DNA from 2 places in the Azospirillum sp. BE72 genome. Region 1 is predicted to be linked to the other one. Evidence: predicted binding sites of a transcription regulator. Region 1 holds the regulator's gene; the other holds the start of a gene.
What was found. Region 1 encodes HrcA, which represses chaperone genes, less so after heat shock. Its sites were predicted from a motif close to GTTAGCACTCNCCNNNGGNGAGTGCTAAC; they were not measured.
Positions count from the first base shown of each region.

Region 2: groES (co-chaperone GroES) is a predicted target of HrcA. The motif match lies at 5,678-5,706, and genes of this name have one in related genera.

Region 1 is NZ_JAVDTO010000001.1:19,455-30,237, reverse strand. It holds gene J2Y49_RS00160 (universal stress protein) at 1-275, shown strand, start outside; gene J2Y49_RS00155 (NifU family protein) at 443-1,000, shown strand; gene J2Y49_RS00150 (DUF1848 family protein) at 1,246-2,175, shown strand; gene J2Y49_RS00145 (response regulator) at 2,177-2,542, opposite strand; gene grpE (nucleotide exchange factor GrpE) at 2,701-3,312, opposite strand; gene hrcA (heat-inducible transcriptional repressor HrcA) at 3,369-4,409, opposite strand; gene J2Y49_RS00130 (creatininase family protein) at 4,560-5,306, opposite strand; gene J2Y49_RS00125 (YifB family Mg chelatase-like AAA ATPase) at 5,529-7,061, shown strand; gene J2Y49_RS00120 (alpha/beta fold hydrolase) at 7,311-8,846, opposite strand; gene J2Y49_RS00115 (MarR family transcriptional regulator) at 9,800-10,174, shown strand; gene J2Y49_RS00110 (pyrrolidone-carboxylate peptidase) at 10,184-10,783, opposite strand, start outside.
Region 2 is NZ_JAVDTO010000001.1:393,383-404,165, reverse strand. It holds gene J2Y49_RS01995 (hypothetical protein) at 1-827, opposite strand, end outside; gene J2Y49_RS01990 (LuxR C-terminal-related transcriptional regulator) at 983-1,687, opposite strand; gene J2Y49_RS01985 (DMT family transporter) at 2,083-3,000, opposite strand; gene J2Y49_RS01980 (hypothetical protein) at 3,015-3,356, opposite strand; gene groL (chaperonin GroEL) at 3,634-5,277, opposite strand; gene groES (co-chaperone GroES) at 5,326-5,616, opposite strand; gene J2Y49_RS01965 (usg protein) at 5,975-6,238, shown strand; gene J2Y49_RS01960 (hypothetical protein) at 6,371-6,658, shown strand; gene J2Y49_RS01955 (lysozyme) at 6,795-7,289, shown strand; gene J2Y49_RS01950 (COX15/CtaA family protein) at 7,391-8,464, shown strand; gene J2Y49_RS01945 (Crp/Fnr family transcriptional regulator) at 8,563-9,249, opposite strand; gene ccoS (cbb3-type cytochrome oxidase assembly protein CcoS) at 9,408-9,608, opposite strand; gene J2Y49_RS01935 (heavy metal translocating P-type ATPase metal-binding domain-containing protein) at 9,514-10,783, opposite strand, start outside.

The DNA of each region.
Region 1 (10,783 bases):
AGCAGAAGCTGCAGAAGCTGGCGCGCGAGGTCAACCAGCTGACCGGCACCCTGCCGGCGCTCTATGTCCGCGAAGGCAACCGGCTGGAGGAGGTGCTGGCCCTGATCGCGGAGGAGCCCAGCATCTCCATCCTCGTCCTCGCCGCCGGCACCGACCCGGAAGGCCCCGGCCCGTTGATCTCCTACTACACCGGCCGCGGGCTCGGGCGCCTGCGCATTCCGCTGACCATCGTCCCCGGCGGTCTCAGCACCGAGGCGCTCGACGCGATCACGTAAGCGGGGGCATGTAAGTAAGGATAGCGGCGCATGCCGGATGCCCAATACCCACACAGTCCGGGTCCTTGATCCGCCCGGCGTTTCGGCCCAAATTTCCCCCAATCGTGCCGCGGCCCAATCCCGGGCGCGCCGGCGGTTCCATTCCGCCGCCGATGGAGGACCAGACCATGTTCATTCAGACCGAGCAGACGCCCAACCCGGCGACTCTCAAGTTCCTGCCGGGGCGTGACGTGCTCGGACGCGGCACCGCCGACTTCACCAGCCGCGAGGATGCCGCCCGTTCGCCGCTCGCCCAGCGCCTGTTCGAGATCGAGGGGATCGTCGGCGTGTTCCTGGGCGCCGACTTCATCACCATCACCAAGACCGACGCGCGCGACTGGTTCCTGCTGAAGCCGTCGATCCTCGGCGTCATCATGGAGCATTTCACCGCCGACCGCCCGGTCCTGCTGGAGGACGGCGGCGACGGCCATGCCGCGGCGTCGAACGCCGACGACGAGGAGATCGTCGAGCAGATCAAGGAACTGCTGGACACCCGCGTCCGCCCGTCGGTCGCCCAGGACGGCGGCGACATCACCTTCCAGGGCTTCGAGAAGGGCGTCGTCTATCTGGCGATGAAGGGAGCCTGCTCCGGCTGCCCCAGTTCCACCGCCACGCTGAAGCACGGCATCGAGAACATGCTGCGCCACTACATCCCCGAAGTGGTCGAAGTCCGCGCGGTGCAGTAAGACTGTAAGCCAATCGGTTCAAGCCCCTCTCCCTCGATGGGAGAGGGGTTGGGGTGAGGGTGGCGCCGGCAGACTTGCCGGGCGGAAGTTTGCCTTCGCCTTTGCAGGCCGAGCAGCACCCCTCACCCCAACCCCTCTCCCGCAAGGGGAGAGGGGCTTTATGTTGTACGTCAAAGCGTCAGGCAACCAGCTGTTGATGCCGGTCTGCCCTTGATGCGGCGGGCCGGCATTCCCATGCTGGCACCATGATCATCTCCGCCAGCTACAAGACCGACATTCCCGCCTTCTACGGGCGCTGGTTCCTGAACCGCCTGGACGCCGGTTACTGCCGGATGGTCAATCCCTATGGCGGCCAGACCTATCGCATCGACCTGACCCGGCCGACGGTCGACGGCTTCATCTTCTGGACCAAGAATCTGGGACCGTTCCTGCCTGCGCTCGATAGCGTGGCGGAGCGCGGCTTTCCTTTCGTCGTGCAGTACAGCGTCACCGGCCTGCCGACCGCGCTGGAACGCTCCGTTCCCGCCTGGGAAACCGCGGTCGGCCACATGGCGCGGCTGCGCGAGCGCTGGGGCGCACGGGCAGCCGTCTGGCGCTACGACCCCATCGCGCTGACCGAGGCCACGCCGCCGGATTGGCACCGCAAGACCTTCGCCCATATCGCGCGGGCGCTGCGCGGGGTGACTGACGAGGTGGTGGTGTCCTTCCTGCAGCCCTACCGCAAGACCGCCCGCAACCTCGCCGCTGCCGGCATCGGCTGGCGCGACCCGGAGGCTGAGGAAAAGCGCGCGCTGCTGACGGACTTGGCCGGCATCGCGGCGGGGGAGGGGATGGCGCTGACGCTCTGCACCCAGCCGGAGTTGGTGGACACCCCCGGCACGGCGCCGGCCCGCTGCGTCGATGCGGTCCGGCTGTCGGACGTGGCGGGGTATCCGGTCGCGGCAAGGGAGAAGGGCAACCGGCCCGGCTGCCTGTGCGCGGAGAGCCGCGACATCGGCGACTATGACAGCTGTCCGCATGGTTGCGTCTACTGCTACGCCGTTGCCGATCGCGGCAAGGCACAGCAGCGCTTCGCTGCGCATGACCCGGAGGGGGAGTTTCTGGTGGCGCGGCGGATGCCCCCTCACCCCGACCCTCTCCCCGGGGGGAGAGGGGGAAATCCCGGAGAGAGGTAACTTACGGACAGACCTTCCGCACCGTCTCCACCAGCTTTTCGGGATTGAATGGCTTCACCAGCCAGCCGGTGGCGCCGGCTTCGCGGCCGGCGGACTTCTTGGCGGGGTCGGCTTCGGTGGTCAGCAGCAGGACCGGGGTGGCGCGATTGAGGGCCGAGGCACGGATGGCGCGGGTCAGGGCCAGCCCGTCGAGGCCCGGCATGTTCAGGTCGGTGATGATGCAGTCGAACTTGCGCTGGCTGATCAGCGCAAGTCCGGCATTGCCGTCCGACGCCTCCGCCACCTCATAGCCGGCGCCTTTCAGCGTGAACCCCACCATGTCGCGGATGGTCTTGGAATCGTCGACGGTCAGGACGCTTTTGGGCATGGAACGCGGCTCCGGTTGCTCGGCCGAAAGGAATAAGGGAAAGGCCTAGGCAATTTCCCGGTGACCGTCAACCGCTGGCATCCCCTATTCCGAACAACGCCAAGCTCCCGGCCCGGCGGCATCGCCGCAGAACCGGGGGCTTTGCGGAGACTGTATGCTTACGCCTTCGTATCGACGTGCTGCCCGCCCGCGTCACCGCCCTTGGCGACGCCGACCATCGCCTCGCGCAGCAGGCGGCCATGGATGGTGTAGCCGGGCTGCAGCACCTGGACGACGGTGCCGGCGGCCTTGCCGGTGTTCTCGATCTCGAACATCACCTGATGGAAGTTCGGGTCGAACGGCTCGCCGGCCGGATCCAGCTTCTTGATGCCGGCGCGGTCGAAGGCGGCGAACAGCTGGCGCTCGGTCGCCTCGACGCCGACGGCGAGGCCCTTCAGCATGTCGTCCTGCTCGCGGCCCTCGGCCGGGACGGCGTCCAGCGCACGGCGCAGGTTGTCGGCGACCGACACCAGTTCCTTGGCGAAGCTGGACACGGCGAACTTGCTGGCGTCCTCGCGGTCGCGCTGGGCACGGCGGCGGGTGTTCTCCGTCTCCGCCATGGCGCGCAGAAGCTGGTCCTTCAGGTTGGCGACCTCCGCCTCCAGCTTGGCGACGCGGTCCTCGGGCGAACCTGCATCGGCACCATTGGCGGCGCCCGTGTTGGCAGTCTCGGCGGTGGCCTCGGTCGGCTCCACGGTGGCGTCGGCGGGCTTGTTCTGCTCTTCGCTCATGGTTTTCTCAATTCTTGCTTGGTCAGTATGGCGGGGAGTGAGGCGAGGTGGGGTGGTCAGCCGATCAGCCGGCTGACCACCTTGGCGGTGTAATCCACCAGCGGAATGATGCGGGCGTAGTTGATGCGGGTCGGGCCGATGACCCCGATGGCGCCGATCACCTGTTCGCGGCTGTTCTGGAACGGGGAGATGATCATCGAGCAGCCGGAGTGGTTGAACAGCACGTTCTCCGCCCCGATGAAGATCTGCACGCCGTCGCCGCGGCCGGTGGCGTCCAGCATGCGCAGCATCGTCTCCTTGGTCTCCAACGCCTCGAACAGGGCGCGCACGCGCTCCAGGTCCGACAGGGCGGTGACGTCCTCCAGCAGGCGGGACTGGCCGCGGACGATCAGCTGGCCGGCATTCGACCCGCCGCTGCCGGCCCAGGTGGCCAGCCCGGCGGCGACCACCTTGCGCGAAAGCTCGTCCAGCTGGGTCTTCTGCTGTTCGATCTCCTGCAGAACCTCCTGCCGGGCCTCGTCCAGCGTGCGGCCGGCGAGTTTGGCGCTGAGGAAGTTCGAGACCGTCTGCAGGGTGGAGGTCGGCACCCCCATCGGCACTTCGATCACCCGGTTCTCGACCAGCCCATCCTCGTTCACCAGAACGACCAGGGCGCGGCCGGGGCCGAGCGACACGAATTCGATGTGTTTCAGCGGCCGGTCGGTCTTGGGCGCCACCACCAGGCCGGCGCAGTGCGACAGGCCGGAGAGCATGGTGGAGGCCTCGCCCAGCACGTCGGCGAAGGCGCGGCCGGAGGCGGAGCATTTCGCTTCGATCGAGGCGCGCTCGTCCTCGGTCAGCGACCCGATCTCCAGCAGGCCGTCGACGAACATGCGCAGGCCGGCGTCGGTCGGGATGCGTCCGGCGGAGGTGTGCGGGGCGTAGAGCAGCCCCTGCTCCTCCAGGTCGGCCATCACGTTGCGGATGGTCGCGGGCGACAAGGCCATGCCAAGCCGCCGCGAAATGGTGCGCGAGCCGACCGGTTCGCCGGACGCCACATAGGCGTCGACGATCAGTCGGAAGACTTCGCGCGATCGCTGGTTCAGCTCGTTGATCATGGACGTCTGGCGGTCTTTTCCGGGCCGTCGTTTCGCACTCGGTCGACGTGGATCGGAAATCCCGCGACCGGTCCGAATTTAGGCAGGTCCAACCGCCGAATCAACGTGCGGGGCGAAGAAGCCCCGCTCACCTGCGACCGCAGGCCGCCGTCACTGTTCCGCCAGGAAGGCGCGGTACTGGGCGCTGATGGCGCCGACCGCCGCCTCGTACAGGCGCTGCCCGTGCTCGGGGCGGGCAAGGCCGGGTGCGGAGCCGATGCGGCCGTCCGGGTAGCGGCGGCGGAAGTCGCGGGCGTCGTGGAACCCGCCGGCCGGCGCCTGCTCCGGCTCCATCGCCGCGGTCTTGATCGAGTCGGGATAGGCGTACTGGGTCAGCGACACCTCGCTGGGGGTGGCGTGCGAGCCTTCCTTGCCCTGGTACAGCTCGCGCGACAGCCGGCCGACCTCGCCGTTCTCCCACCAGTTCACCAGGGTGCAGCGCAGATCCGGCGCGTCGCGGCCGCGCAGCGCCCGGTTCTCCGCATAGATTTCGTAGAAGGCGGCACGCAGCGTGGCGATGTTGCCGCCATGGCCGTTGACGAAGAAGAAACGGTCGAACCCATGTTCGGCCAGCGAGCCGACATAGTCGCGCAGCACCGCGATCAGCGTCGACGGCTTCAGCGTCATCGAGCCGGGGAATTCCATGTGGTGGACGGCCATGCCGACCGGGATGGTCGGGCCGACCAGCGCGCCGGTGGCGTCGCCGACCCCCTTCGCGATGACTTCGGCGCAGATGGCGTCGGTGCCGACCAGCCCGTTCGGCCCGTGCTGCTCGGTCGAGCCGATCGGCATGATGATGCCCTTGGAGGTCTTCAGGTAGGTCTCGACCTCGGCCCAGGTGCTCAGGTGAAGCTGCACGGTGGCGGTTCCTTTTCGACGATGCGTGCCGGGAATGCGGCCCGGAATGGGTTTGCCCTCATGTTAGGCGGCGCGCCGGCCGCGACAACCGTTCCCTGCGCCGGGCGGGCATGACGGGGCCGCGTCGGCCGGGTCGGCTCATCTCGTGCTGGCGCAACGGCATGGCAGTGACTACAATCGCGTGCATTATGTCCGAGCGGATGTCTCTTCCGGGGTGTGGTGGTGGTTGCGCGCGTCAACACGGTGGCGTTCCAGGGCATCGAGGTGCTGGGGATCGACGTCCAGGTCCAGATGTCCGGGGGAATCGTCGCCTTCACCGTCGTCGGCCTGCCCGACAAGGCGGTGGGCGAAAGCCGGGAGCGTGTGCGCGCCGCCCTGCATGCGCTGGGGCTGGCGCTGCCGGCCAAGCGCATCACCGTCAACCTCGCCCCCGCTGACGTGCTGAAGGAGGGTAGTCATTTCGACCTGCCGATCGCGCTCGGCCTGCTGACGGTGATGGGGGTGCTGCCGGATGCGGAGATCGCCCGCTATGTGGCACTGGGCGAGTTGGCGCTGGACGGCGCCCTGACCCCGGTGGCCGGCGTGCTGCCCGCCGCCATCGACGCGCTGGCCAACGACCGCGGACTGATCTGTCCGGCGGCTTGCGGTGGCGAGGCGGCCTGGGCCGGTCCCGATCTGGACGTGCTGGCGCCGGCCAACCTGCTGGCGCTCATCAACCATTTCAAGGGCACCCAGGTGCTGACCCCGCCCAAGCCGCGCCTGCAGGAACAGGATGCGCCGCCGCCCGACCTGCGCGACGTGAAGGGCAACGAGACCGCCAAGCGCGCGCTGGAGGTCGCCGCCGCCGGCTCGCACAATCTGCTGATGATCGGTCCGCCCGGCTCCGGCAAGTCGATGCTGGCCGCCCGCCTGCCCGGCCTGCTGCCGCCGCTCGACCCGGCGGAGGCGCTGGAGGTGTCGATGATCCACAGCGTCGGCGGGCTGCTGGAGGAGGGAAGGCTGCTGCGCCAGCGCCCCTACCGCGCGCCGCACCAGTCGGCCAGCCTGCCGGCGCTGGTCGGCGGAGGCACGCGGGCCAAGCCGGGGGAGATTTCCCTGGCGCACCAGGGCGTGCTGTTCCTCGACGAGTTGCCCGAGTTCCCGCGTCCGCTGTTGGAGGCGTTGCGTCAACCCCTGGAGACCGGCAAGGCGGTGGTCAGCCGCGCCAACCACCATGTGACCTATCCGGCGCGCGTGCAGCTGGTGGCGGCGATGAACCCCTGCCGCTGCGGCCATCTCGACGATGCTTCGCTCGCCTGCGCCCGTGCGCCGAAATGCGCCGCCGACTATCAGTCGAAGATCAGCGGGCCGCTGTTCGACCGCATCGACCTGCACATCGACGTGCCGGCGGTCAGCCCCGCCGATCTCAGCCTGCCGCCCCCGGCGGAGGGCAGCGCCGACATCGCCGCCCGCGTCGCCGTCGCCCGCGCCATCCAGGCGGAGCGCTATGGCGGCTTCGGTCCTTACCCAGCCGGCCGGGCGGTGCGGACGAACGCCGAGGCGGACGGCGAACTGCTGGAGAAGGTGGCCTCTCCCGACGCTCCCGGCCGTGCCCTGCTGACCGAAGCGGCGGAGCGGCTGAAGCTGTCGGCCCGCGGCTATCACCGGGTGATGCGGGTGGGGCGGACGCTGGCCGACCTCGACGGTGTGGAAGGGGTGAGGCGCCGTCACATCGCGGAAGCGCTGAGCTACCGGCGGATCGCGCCGGGGCGGTGAGGGGGGAGGGCGTTTCTTGGCGATGTTAGACCCCCACCTAGCCTCCCCCGCTCTCAGCGGACCTACGGTCCGCCTGCCGCGTCAGCACAAAGCGAAGCTTTGTGCGAGAGCTGGGGCGGGGGAGGGACTGCCGCCGCACTTTTACAAAGCGTAGATAATCCCTCCCCTGCCCAGCGGGGGAGGGAAGGGGCCCAGGCGTAAGCCTGGGAAGGGTGGGGGCAACCGCGGCCGGCGCTCCCGCCAACCCCCTCACGGCCTTTCGAACACCGGCGGCTTGGCCGCTCCCGGACAGACGGTTGCCGGCACCGCCTCCTGCTCGACGAAGGTCACCGCAGCGGCCATGGCGCAATCCTCGCTGGAAGTCACGATGTGGCTGGCGGCGCGGAAGACCAGATGGCGGCTCTTGGGCAGGGTGGCGGCGGTACGGTCGCCCCATTCCGGCGGGGTGACCGGATCGTAGGCGCCGGACAGCAGAAGGACCGGCACCGGGCTGGCGACCGGCAGCCGTTCGGCCGCCTCCTGGTGGCCGGCGGGCCACAGGCGGCACACACGCTGGCCGGGATCGTCGGTGGCGACGAGGCCGTAGGGCGCATAGCGGCGGGCATTGTCGGCGCGCTTCAGCGGTTCGGCACTGTTCACCGATTCCCGGCATTCGGTGGAGAAGACCAGCCCGTCGGCGATTTCCGGGTCGCCCAGCCAGTTGGTCGGCGCCCATTCCGCCAGGGTCGCATACTGGCCGCGGGCGGCGCGGTCGATGATGGTCGGCACGAGGGGGACCGCCTCGCTGATCGCCAGCGCTTCGAGCCCGGCGGCGATCGCCATCCCGCCGGTCATCCGCAAGGCGCGGCGCGTCTCGTGGTCGCCGACGACCATGTCGACCGGGTTGCGCTCCAGCCGCTCCACCAGATCGAGGAAACGCTTTTCCAGATCGGGGAAGGCCGAACGGCAGCCGCGGTTGGCGGCGCAATCGTCGAACAGCCGGCGGTAGGCCCGTTGCGCCAGCCAGGCGGCCTCCTCCTGCGCGTTGACGTCGGGAGGGTAGACGCTGTCGAACACCGCGGTACGGACACGGCTGCCCTGCCGCCGCAGAATCTCCAGACCCACCCGCGTGCCGTAGGACACCGCGAACAGGTTGACCCGCTGGGCGCCCAGCGCGGTGGCGATGTCCAGCGCATCCTCCGCCGCGACGGGGGTGGAGAACTGGGTGCCGTCCAGCCCGGCCGCCGTCAGCCGGGCGGCGCAGGCGCCGACCGCCGCCCGTTCCGCCGCCGCCCGCTGTTCGCGCGTCAGCGGCCGGGTGCCGCGGGTGGGGGCGACGCCGTCCAGTTCGGGACAGTCGGTGTCCGGCTCCGCCCGGCCGACGCCGCGCGGATCGAACAGGATCAGGTTGCGGGCGCGGCGGAAGGGGGCCGACAGCTCCCACCACACCTCCATCCGCTCTTCCGTCGCCTCGCCGCTGCCGAAGGGTGAAGCGCCGGGGCCGCCCTCCAGGAACAGCACGGGGTCGGGGTCGGGCTGGCGGGCGGTGCTGAGCAGGACGGCGACCGGCAGGCGCAGGCTGCGGCTGTTGGGGCGGTCGCGCCGCTCCGGAACCGCCACCGTTCCGCACAAGGCCGCCTCGCCCTCCGGCACGGTGAACCAGCAGGGACCCGGGGTGAAGCGCGCCTCCGCCGCCGCCGGACCGGTCCACAGCGCCGTCGTCATCGCGACGGCCATCGCCACCGCCCGCAGCGTCAGGGCGGAGCGCACCGCTTTCGGCCATAGGGGGGGAAGAGCGATCAACACGAATGGACGATCCGGAACCGATGGGTAGGGAGCCGATGGACGGAGTACCGCTGAAGGCGTTTGTCGACGGCTTTGTTTGACCGACCAACCCCCCGCTTGTCCAGAGGCGCCCGCTGCCATCCCGCCCGTTGGTGAAACCGCGCGCGAGCGGTGCCGATTTGCCACAGCCGTGCGGCAATGGACACGCCGCTCCCGAATGGACGGGCCGGTTTACCGACGGACAGGTTGACGGAACACATCCGATCACGGAACTATTTCGCCTCCAGAAGCCCCGATGGTCGGGGCCGTTCGGGCAAAGGAGCAGATCATGCCGACCTTGTGGACGGCGTTGCGGAGCCGCTGGCTCGATTCCGGGGCATCTTCCGGGCCGGGCCGACTGTGCGATCATCTGCGGCGCGACATCGGGCTGGCGGACGGAGATGCCGGGGACGGCGAAGAGCCTCCAGTCGCGTGCCGCCTTCCGCCTTTTCACATCCGCGATCGGAACCTATCGGACGCGCGGACATTTTTGACCTTGCAACCGTATCGCTGAGCGGCGATACCGGATCCGCCGGCCTCTCACGCCGGCATCACTCAACCCCTGGAGAGTATCGATGAAAGCCATCGTAACCACCGCCCGGACTCGCCGATCGGGCGATCCGGCCGTCACCGCCGCCAATTGGGCCGCCCATATGGCCGCCAATCACGCCCAGCCTGCCCGTCTTCTTCCCGCACCCTTCGAACGTGAATTCCGGATATCGAGAGGATCCCATGTGTGTCTTTCTGGGTTTTTGCGGTCACCGTCTCTTCGTTGAACACGCCCGCTGGGCATCGCCGGCCGGGTCGTTCGACCTGCGGCGTGAAAACGGGGAAGTCATCCTATGGCTTGGACGCCTGAACATCATCTACACACCGGCCCGCTGGGGACCACCCTCCCGCGCTGCATAGCGCGCGGCGCCGCGGAGACCTGCTGAATGCCGGCCCGCGTTCGTCATGACGAGGTCCTTACCGTCGTCCAGGTGCTTGAGGCGTTCCGCAAGCTCGACCCCGATCTGCCCATCCAGTATGCGCTGAGTTTCATGACCATCGCGCAGAGCGAAGGCATCTCCATCGGCGAACTGGCGGAACGCCTGGGCATCGCCCAATCCTCCGCGTCGCGCAACGTCGCGGCGCTCAGCCGCTGGCACAGCTTCGGCAAGGCCGGACTCGATCTGGTGCAGGCGCAGGAAGACCCGCGCGAGCGCCGCCGCAAGATCGTCACCCTGACCGACAAGGGCCGTGAGTTCCTGGACGCATTGCGCGCCATCGTGAACCCGCCCGCCCAGCGCCGTCCCGCCAAAACAGCCTGATTTCCGCCTTCAGGCGACTCCGTTCAGCGCCGTGCGCAGCATCCTCACCAGCGTGCGCACCGCCAGTTCCTGCCGTTCCAAACTCAGGCCGCCGAAGCGGCGCAGCGTTGCCGCGCGTTCGGGCAGCGGCGGCATGTGGAAGAAGCCGTAGGGGATATCCAGGTCGGCGCTCTCGATGGCATGCCGCGCCCGGTAGAACAGATGGTTGCCGAGGAAGCCGCCGGAGAAATCGCCGAAGGTCACCGGCAGCCCGGCCATCGACAATTCCCGCATCACCCGCGGCACCGGCAGGGTGCTGCCATAGGCGGTCGGCCCGTCGGGCACGATGTCGGCGTGTTCGCGCACCGTGCCGGCGGCGTCGGCCAGCGGGCTTTCGTCGCGATTCCAGGCCAGTCGTTCCAGCCGGATGTAATCGCTCGCTTCCCAATAGGCGAAGCCGAGCGCCGCCAGCGGCCGGTGTTCGGCCAGCAGCTCTGCGAAGACCTCGCCGCAGGCGTCATAGAGAGGGGGCAGGGTGGCGGTGACCACCCCCGGCTCTCCCGCCAGCCGGTCCATCAGCAGGGCGGTCGGATCGGTAGCCCAGGGATGGTCTGAAGCAGAGGCCGGTTC
Region 2 (10,783 bases), 370 kb from region 1:
ACCGCCTTGCCGTCGAATCGCAGGATCGCCAGGGCGGACCGGCCGATCCGCTTCAGGACCGGATCGTGGGACAGCCCCAACTCGGGCCGAACCCTCAGGTCGCGCCGGATGGCGTTGACGACCACGGGGGCGGGCAGATCGGGCACCGTCGCGGCGACCACCGTCTCGACCTGCGCGATCACCTTCGGCGTCATCCTGGTGAACGGCCCGGACGGCGCCTTCTCACCGGCTCCGCCTGCCTCCTGATCGGCCGCCTGATCATCCGGCTCGGTCTCGCCGTCGATCATCAGCGCGATTCCACAGGGACCGTCCGGCCCGCGGGCGGGGGAGCAGCGGACGAACCAATGGTCGATGAAGGGCCCGCGCCGGACGGCTTCGCCACCCGGTCGCTCGACCATCACCGCTCCGGCCTCCGCCATGGCGTCGGCGGGCGGCGAATCGTCGGCACCGGGGCGCAGCACGCGCACCAGCAGCGCCGACCCGATGCCCGGCGTGGCATGGATGTGGAAACGGTCGGCCAGCCGCCGCGCCGCCTCCAGATCGGCGCCAAGCCCCTGGACCAGGTCCGGCGGCAGTTCGGCCGTTGCGGGATCGCGGTCGTACGCCAGGCACTCGACCCCGGCTCCGGACCGCATGCGGGCGATCAGCAGCGTCCCATCGGGACGGCTCAGCGCATGTCCGCACAGCGCCGCCACAAGGCGGTCCAAACGGGCGGCCTCTTCGGCAGCCAGCACGCCGTCGGCCCGCTCCGCCGCGATCCGCCGCGCCGTGGCGATATCGTCGGGCGACGCCACGGAAATGCGACGGTGACCATGGTCGGGGAACATCGGACCGCTCCTGTCGGCGTTCTGGTTGCTCTTCTCCAGAACTTTACAATCCTCTGGCCGCCGATCCCAACGAGAAGGACCGGACCGGCACCGATTTTCGAAGCTTCGGTCCCGGTAACGTCATTCCGCCTGGAAAGCCGCACCCGGATGGACTGTCAGGATGCGATCGCTTCCATCATCGCCGTCTGACGGATGGGCAGCGCACGCGGCAGGTCGCGACCGCGCAGCATCTCCGCCGCTTCCCACAGGCGGCCCAGCCCGACGATGGACCGGCTGCCGGTCTTCTCCATAATGCGGGCGCGGTGGACCTCCACCGTCTTGATGCTGATGCCCAGTTCCCAGGCGATGGTCTTGCTCTGCTTGCCGTCGACGATCAGCTCCAGCACCTCCGACTCGCGGCGGCTCAGCAGAGCGAGTCGGCGGACGGCGTCGCGGCCGCGGTCGCGCTGCTCGGCATGGGGGTTGCCAGACGCCAGACAGGCGCGCAGCCGGTCCAGGAAGGCGGGAACGGCGAAGGGATGGGCGATGCAATCGGACGCCCCGGCCTTCATCGCGGCCACGGCGGCGTCGACGTCGCCCTGTTCGGTAACCACCAGAACCGGCAGGTCATGGCCATGCAGCGAGGCTTCGGCCATGAATTCGATGGCGGTCATGTCCGGCAGGTCGTTGCGCACGACGATGCAGGAGGAGGCGGTGCCCAGCACGGTCAGCGCGTCGGCGCCGGTGCTGTGGACGCGGCAGGCGATGCCGACGGCACCCAATGCCCGCGAGAGCGTGCTGCGCGACAGCAGGTCGCCGTCGACGATGTGAACGAGGCAGGCGGTATTCACGGAAACCGGCACAGGCATTTGCAGGGGCATCTTGGGACCTCCACCACAGCGGACCGGCGGACAGCGCCGGCTCCTCATGGCGACGATCGGTGTGCGAACCGCCGCCATGACCTGCATTTTAGCGGTCATCCCTTATTGACCGCCGCTGGCGCGAAGGATAGCGGATGTGTCTAAAAGGATATCGGGGATAGTATACGCGCGAACATCCGCTGCATACGCCTTATCAGAGCGCTATCCCACCACATGTTGAAAACCCAGTTGGCGAGTTCCAAGAACAGATTCGCCAAAATCCAGATATCCTGAAGAACCGATCGAAGACTACGCCGCACCGATGCTGCCTTGCGAGCGAGAATATCCCTCAAACAACATCATTTCAGCACGTGATGAGGAAAATTACCCGCCACTGGAAATAATCTGGAAATCCGTCAGACGCGGCGGCGGGTCGCCAGGACGATGCCGGCGGCGATCAGGGCGATGCCGATCCCGTGGTAGAGATGCGGCTGCTCGCCCAGGAACAGAATGGCCAGCAGGCTGCCGAAGACGGGCACCAGATGGATGGCGAGGCCCGCCGTGTTGGGGCCGAGCAGTTCCACCGCCCGGTTGAAGCAGAGATAGGCGGCGATGGACGGGAACAGCACGGTATAGCCGACCGCCAGCAACGTGATGCCACTCGCCTGCACCGGATTTCCGCTCAGGCTTTCCCAGATGTAGAAGGGCAGCAGCTCCACGGCACCGATGGCGAAGGTGACGACGACGAAGCTCAGGCCATGGATCGCCGGCCGGCGGCGCAGCAGCGTGGTATAGGCGGCATAGATCACCACCGCCGCCAGCATCCAGACATCGCCTGCGTTCAGTTCCAGCCCCAGCAGCGTCGCCGGATCGCCATGGGAGATCAGCGTCATCGCACCGACCAGCGAGACGGCGATGCCCAGCCCCTGCATCGCCCCGATCCGGTCGCGGAACAGGACGAGGCTCATCAGGACGATCATCACGGGCATCGACGACTGCAGCATCACGCAGTTCAGCGCGGTCGTCGTGTTCAGCGCGATGTATTGGAAGGTGTTGTAGATGCCGATGCCCAGCGTGCCCAGCAGCAGCACGCTCTTCCAGCGCGCCAGGATCGGCGTGATGTCATGGCGCAGGTGCGGCCAGGCGAAGGGCAGCACGATCAGCACGCCCAGGCACCAGCGCCAGAAGGCCAGCCCGATGGGCGGCACGGCCCCGGCGACCGCACGCCCCAGGACCGCGTTGCCTGCCCAGAACAGGGGCGGCAGCATCATCAGCAGCCAGGCCTGATCGGCGAGACGGGATCCTTTGACGGGAGCGGTGCGATCGGCAGGCATGGCGCTGTCCGTCCTCAGCTGCGGCGGCGGGGTGAGGCGAAGACGCTGGATGCGGACACCGCGGCGCTGCGGTCGGCACTGTCTTCGGCACGGAAGACACTGGGACGCGATTCGCGGCGGGGGGGACGCGGCGCGTCCTCGCGGCCCTCGCGGCCCTCGCGGGGAGGCTTGGCAGGCTGGCGCAGTTCGGCGTCGAGTTCGGCGATGCGCTTGACCAGCGCTTCACGGATGGCGGGGGCCGCGTGGGCTTTCAGCGTCGCCAGCTGCTCCTTGAGCTGAACCAGCTGGCGCTGCTTCTGCTCGCGGGTGCGCTTGATGGCGACGTTGTCGGAATGCTGGCCCTCGAAGGAGCGCATGGAACAGGCCCTCGTTGAAAAATACGGAAGTCAGAGGCCGGCGCCCCGCATTGGGGCGCCCGGCGAGAGGGGCGGATTATTGGGAGGCGCCCGCGCCAAAGCAAGGCGGACTTCGCCTTGACTTTTCCGGATGGCGGAGGGTGGCTGCAACCTGCCAACGTATCTCCCGCGCATCCCCGGGGCATCCACGACCCCAAAAGAAAAAGGACGCCCCCTTGCGGAGGCGCCCCTTTCCCGAACCGTGGAACGGTCGGCAGATAGACGGACTGCGGGCTGATTAGAAGCCCATGTCGTCCATGCCGCCCATGCCGCCCGGCATGCCGCCCGGAGCAGCCTTCTTCTCCGGCTTCTCGGCGATCATCGCCTCGGTGGTGATCAGCAGGCCGGCGATCGAGGCCGCGTCCTGCAGGGCGGTGCGGACCACCTTCACCGGATCGATGATGCCGGCGGCGACCAGATCGGTGAACTCACCCTTCTGGGCGTCGTAGCCGAAGTTGGGGTCGTTCTGGTCCAGCAGCTTGCCGACCACGATCGAACCGTCGGTGCCCGCGTTGTAGGCGATCTGACGGACCGGGGCCTGCAGGGCGCGGCGGATGATGTCGATGCCGACGCGCTGCTCGTCGTTGACCGGGACCAGCTTGTCCAGCGCCTTGCCGGCGTACAGCAGGGCCGAACCGCCACCGGCGACCACGCCCTCTTCCACCGCGGCGCGGGTGGCGTGCATGGCGTCGTCAACGCGATCCTTGCGCTCCTTCACCTCGACCTCGGTCGCACCGCCGACGCGGATGACCGCGACGCCGCCGGCCAGCTTGGCCAGACGCTCCTGCAGCTTCTCGCGGTCGTAGTCCGAGGTGGTCTCCTCGGCCTGGGCGCGGATCTGGCCGCAACGGGCTTCGATGTCGGCCTTCTCGCCGGCGCCGTCGACGATCGTGGTGGTCTCCTTGGAGATCACGACCTTCTTGGCGGTGCCCAGCATGTCGAGGGTGACGTTCTCGAGCTTGATGCCGAGATCTTCGCTGATGACCTGGCCGCCGGTCAGGATGGCCATGTCCTCCAGCATCGCCTTGCGGCGATCACCGAAGCCCGGGGCCTTCACGGCGGCGATCTTCAGGCCGCCGCGCAGCTTGTTGACGACCAGGGTGGCCAGGGCCTCGCCCTCGATGTCCTCGGCGATGATCAGCAGCGGACGCGACGACTGGACGACGGCCTCGAGGACCGGCAGCAGGGGCTGGAGGCCCGACAGCTTCTTCTCGTGCAGCAGGATGAACGGGTTTTCGAGGTCCGCGATCATCTTGTCGGCGTTGGTGATGAAGTACGGCGACAGGTAGCCGCGGTCGAACTGCATGCCCTCGACGACGTCCAGCTCGGTGTCCAGGCTCTTGGCCTCTTCCACCGTGATGACGCCTTCGTTGCCGACGCGCTCCATCGCCTGGGCGATCATCTTGCCGATTTCGGCTTCGCCGTTGGCGGAGATGGTGCCGACCTGGGCGATCTCGTCGTTGGTCGTAACCTTCTTGGCGCGGGCCTGGATGTCGGCGACGACGGCGGCGACGGCGATGTCGATGCCGCGCTTCAGGTCCATCGGGTTCAGGCCGGCGGCGACCTTCGTCACGCCTTCGCGGACGATGGCCTGGGCCAGAACGGTGGCGGTGGTGGTGCCGTCACCGGCCAGATCGTTGGTCTTCGAGGCGACCTCGCGGACCATCTGGGCGCCCATGTTCTCGAACTTGTCCGACAGTTCGATTTCCTTGGCGACCGACACACCGTCCTTAGTGATGCGCGGAGCGCCGAAGGACTTCTCGATCACGACGTTGCGGCCCTTCGGGCCCAGCGTGACCTTCACGGCGTCGGCGAGGATGTCAACGCCACGCAGCAGCTTTTCGCGCGCGGTGGGGCCGAACTTGACGTCTTTGGCAGCCATGTCTCGATTCCTTTAACTTGTAAATTTCGAAGGATACGGGCGGAGGACTTAGGCCTCGATGACGCCCATGATGTCCGATTCCTTCATGATCAGGTAATCGACGCCTTCGATCTTCACTTCCGTGCCCGACCACTTGCCGAACAGGATACGGTCGCCGGCCTTGACGTCCAGCGCCACGACCTTGCCGGCCTCGTCACGAGCGCCGGGGCCGACGGCGATGATCTCGCCTTCCTGCGGCTTTTCCTTGGCCGTGTCGGGGATGATGATCCCACCCTTGGTCTTGGTGTCGGACTCCAGACGCTTGACGACGACGCGGTCGTGCAGCGGGCGGAACTTCATGGAATGCCTCCTTGGATCAAGGCTTGGTTCTGACTGACGTGAATTGGCGCGGGCGGCGGCTGTTAGCACTCCCACCCGGCGAGTGCCAGACAGCTAATCGAAGCAGTTTGGGGATTCAAGAGGCTCGTTGCGGAATTTGGCGCAAATGCCGGCAGCACTCCTCTTTCAATGCTGCTAACATATTGTCAAATAACGATTTTCTGTCTTGCGAGAGTGATCGCCGCCGGGCAAGATTTCTTCAAAGGGTCACATGGGGATCCGACCTTCCCGGTGTCGGCGCACCACCGCCGGGATCGCATGAGAGGAACCTGACACCGCACATCCCCGACCGATCAGCCAACCGCATGGGAGACCGCGCATGGCCAATCTCGTCCTCCAGCTCCGTGATTTCCGCCTGACCACGGCCGAGATCCTCTATCACATGCCGGATCATCCCGGCCTTCTGCAGTGCTATCTCTGGCAGGATCTGGATCAGGCGCCGGAGTATCCCGTCCTGCGGCGCTTCCTCGATTTCTGGCAGCGCAACCTCGACGGCAAGCTGCATTCGGTGCGGCTGGCGACCCAGACCCTGATCACCCCCGGCGCTCTGCGTCACGCCGCCGTGGATTTCCGTATTCATTGACGCCCTTCCGGGCTTTTGCAGCGGCCCCCGACGTCACGCCCTCCGCGCCCCTGTGACAGCCGTCACAGCGCCCGCCATCCCGGATCGTTAAAATTTTAGCGAATTCCGGCGGCGGAGTTTACGGAGGGCGCGATGATGGCGGAGCGCAGGACAAAGTCCTGGAACGAAGGCTGGAGCGATCGTGATGCAGCCGGCAGCCTGTCCGGCGAGGTGGCGGACAAGGCGGCAAACGGCACCGACGCCAGTCCGGCCATCGGGCAGCGGATTTGCAAGCCTCCGAGTTTTAGGCCTCCGACTTGGCAGGATCGCGAGGGCAGGCTGGTGGAGGCGCTGCTGGAATGCACGACCATCGCCGGATTGTTCGCGCTCCTGTTCGCCCTGTTCGTGCTGTTCGGGGCGGCCCACACCCTCACGCCCTGAGCCCCACGCCTCGCCCAGGTAACTGTTTACGACAATTTGAAATCTACACTTCCCGTTGCGCGGGTGTTGCGTCTAGGATTGCCTCCTTTGAGGGCGGATATCGCCCACCTAGTGCGCGAAGCGGGAGTTTCCAATCATGACCACCAAGCCGGTCTGCCAAGCCGCGGTCGACCTCGTGAAGCATTTCGAAGGTCTGTATCTCAAAGCCTACCTCTGCCCGGCGGGCGTCCCCACCATCGGCTACGGTCACACGGCGGGCGTGAAGATGGGCCAGACCATCACCGCCGATCAGGCCGACAGCTTCCTCGCCTCCGACCTGACGGATGCCGCCGGCCGCGTCGACGCGTTGGTGAAGGTGCCCCTCAACGACGACCAGCGCGGCGCTCTGTCCTCCTTCGTCTTCAATTTGGGGGCCGGCAGCCTGCAAAGCTCGACCCTGCTGAAGCTGCTGAACGCCGGCGACTATGCCGGGGCCGCAGGCCAGTTCGGCCGCTGGGTCTACGCGACGGTGAACGGCAAGCCGACCCAACTGCCGGGCCTCGTCGCCCGCCGTGCGGCCGAGGCGGCACTGTTCCAGAGCCAGACCGCGCAGGCCCAAGGCGGCATCGCCACGGCCGACGGAACCGCCTGAGCGGACACCGCCCGCCCCATACGGGACAAGAGGCGTTTGACGGAGCGGGATGTTCGCACCACATTGGCGAACATCCCACCGCCGTGCTCCGGATTACCGCCGTGACCGCCTTTGCCTCCGACAGCCTCGCCTCTTCCGCCCGCCCCAATCCGAATCGGCCGATCGCCGTCTGGCTTCTGGTCTGCGCCGCCATGGTGCTGGCCATGGCCGTGATCGGCGCCATCACCCGGCTGACCGAATCCGGCTTGTCGATGGTGGAATGGAAACCGTTGATCGGCATCCTGCCGCCCTTGTCGGAGGCGGAGTGGAACCGGGTCTTCGACCTCTACAAGCAGACGCCGGAGTTCCGCATCTACAACAGCCACATGGATCTGGCGGGGTTCCAGTCGATCTTCTGGTGGGAGTGGTTCCACCGGCTGTGGGGCCAGCTGATCGGCTTCGTCTTCCTCATCCCCTTCCTGCGCTTCTGGATGCAGGGCCGCATCTCGCCCGAACTGTGGCCGAAATTGATGGGCCTGTTCCTGCTGGGCGGGCTGCAGGGCGGCATCGGCTGGTTCATGGTGAAGAGCGGACTGGTCGATGCGCCGAATGTCAGCCATTACCGGCTGGCCCTGCATCTCGGCACCGCGATCCTGATCTATGCCTTGCTGCTGCGCACTGCGCTGGGGCTGCTCGACCCGCTGCCGCTGGCGGGGTGGCGTCCGGAGGCTGCCGGCTTGCGCCGCCTTACCGGCTGGGCGCTTGGGCTGGTCGCCGTCACCATCGTCTGGGGCGCCTTCGTCGCCGGGTCGGATGCCGGCCTCGCCTACAACACCTTCCCGCTAATGGCCGGCCATTGGATTCCGCCGGAGGTGAACACGCTGACTCCCTGGTGGCTCAATCCGTTCGAGAACACCGCGGCGATCCAGCTCATCCACCGCACACTGGCGATCCTGACCGGAGTCGTGGTCCTGGTGCTGTCCGCCCGCGTCCTGACCGCCCGCCTGCCCGGCCGCGCCGGCCGCGCGGCTTTGGCGTCGGCCGCCATGATCCTGCTGCAGATCGCGCTGGGCATCGTCACGCTGCTGACCGTGGTGTGGCTCCCCGTCGCCGCCGCCCATCAGGCCGGCGCCATCCTGGTGGTGTCGATGCTGGTGTGGCTGCAGTTCGAGCTGCGGCCGGTGCGGCGGGAGTAACGCGCGGGAGGCTTTCGGCAGCGCCCCCGCTGTGCCGGTTCCGTCCGTGATTCGCAAGGAAGCAGTAACGGTCCTGAGCTAAGGCGTGACAGCCCGCGTCACGCCCCTTCGGCCAAATCGTACATCGCGTCGATGTCCGCGATCAGGACCTTGTTGCCTTCCTGCAACGAGATCACGCCCGCGGTCTTCAGCTGGGTGAAGGTGCGGCTGACCGTCTCGGTGGTCAGGCCCAGATAGTCGGCGATGTCGGCGCGGCTCATCGGCACGAAGACCGGGTTTTCCTTGTGGCCGCGACGGGCGGCCCGCTGGGACAGCATCAGCAGGAAGGAGCAGATCTTCTCCTTCGCCGTCTTGCGGCCCAGCAGGAGCATCTGGTCCTGTGCGGCGGCCAGTTCGTTCGACGCCATGGAGAACAGGCGCCGCTGCATCTTGGGGAATTCCTCCAGCAGCGCGTCGATCTTCTTGCGCGGGAAGCGGCAGAGCGAGGCGCTGGTGACGGTCTCCGCGGTGTAGGCATAGCTGTCGTTGACGGCCAGCCCCAGGAAGTCGCCGGTCACCAGGAAGCCGGTGATCTGGCGGCGCCCGTCCGGCAGCAGCTTGTACAGCTTCACCGTACCGGAGGTGACGTTGTAGAGCGCGTCGGCCGCGTCGCCTTCGGCGAACAGGGTGTGGCCGGCATCGATGCGCACATTCTGCAGAATGTCGGCAAGACGGCGCAGCTCCTCCGGTTCCAGCGCGGCGCAAACCGTCAGGCTGCGCACGGGACATGCCCCGCAGGGATTCATTTCCGTCGCAGCGCTCTTTTCCCGAGCGCGAACCGTATCAAAAGGTGGCATGGACGAACCCAGCCTTTCATTCCGCATGGGCTCATATTGGTGGCAATCGCTGAGAATCGCAACCTCGCACGCATACAACCTTTTCTTTGCCCATACGGGCTTTGGCACTATTGCCTGCGGACAGCCTCCGGGGCGGCCGGCTCGGTCCCGGACCGGGGGGCCGCCGGCAGGTCGTCGTCGAACAGGACGCGGTGCGCCGCGCCGTCGAGATCGTCAAACTGGCCGGACTTCAGCGCCCACAGAAAGGCCGCCAGCCCCAGACCGCCCAGGCTGAGCGCGATCGCGATCAGATAGAGAAGCTCGTCCATCACCCGAATCCTTACCCGGCAGATCCCGCACAGCCATATCCTGGACGGGAACATCCTTGACGACGGCACCGCGGGCCAGCCGCAGCGCGTTGAGAATGACGATCAGCGACGACGACGACATGGCGAGCGCCGCCAGCAGCGGCGTCAGCATGCCGCCCATCGCGAGCGGCACGGCGCAGAGGTTATACACCAGCGCGATGCCGAAATTCTGCCGGACCAGACGGCCGGACCGGCGGGCGACCTCCACCGTCTCGACGATCGGGCGCAGCAGCCGGCCTTGGAACACCACGTCCGCCGCGGTCTGGCTGACGTCCACCGCGGTGGAGGGCGACATCGACACCGCCGCCGCGGCCAGCGCCGGGGCATCGTTCAGCCCATCGCCCACCATCAGAACCGTGCGTCCCTCGGCGGCCAGTTCGGCCAGCACGGCGGTCTTGTCGGCAGGGGTCTGCTCGGCGCGCCAGTCGGCGATGCCCAGCCGTTCCGCCACCGCCGCCACCGCCCCCTTGCGGTCGCCCGACAGCAGCCGCATCTCCAGCCCGCGGGCCTTCAGCGCCGCCACCACGGCGGCGGCATCCGGCCGCGGAGCGTCGAGGAACACGATCCGCCGCGGCTCCTCGCCCGGACGGGCGAGCCACAGCTCCGGACCGGCGGCGTCCTCCGCCTCCAGCGGCGCGCCGGTGAAACGGCGGCTGCCCAGCCGGACCTCCCCATCAGGGGTCTGCAGCAACAGGCCGGCACCGGCGATCTCGCGCACGCCTGCGGCCACCGGCACCTGCGGCGCGGCGGCTGCGAGCGCGCGGGCCAGCGGATGGCGGCTTGCCGCGGCGAGCGAGGCCGCCAGCGCCAGATCCTCCGCCGCCAGCCCGTCCAGCTGCGGCACCGGGCGCCCTTCGGTCAGGGTGCCGGTCTTGTCGAACACCACCGTGTCGATGGCGGCGAGTCGTTCCAGCGCGGTCGGGCTCTTCAACAGGGTGCCCTGGCGCATCAGCCGGCCGCTGGCGATCACCTGCACCACCGGCACCGCCAGCGCCAGCGCGCAGGGGCAGGTGATGATCAGCACGGCGATGGCGTTCATCAGCGCGTCCTGCCACATCGCCCCGCCCAGCAGCATCCAGGCGGCGAAGGTGCTCAAGGCGGCCAGATGCACCACCGGGGCATAGAGCCGCGACACC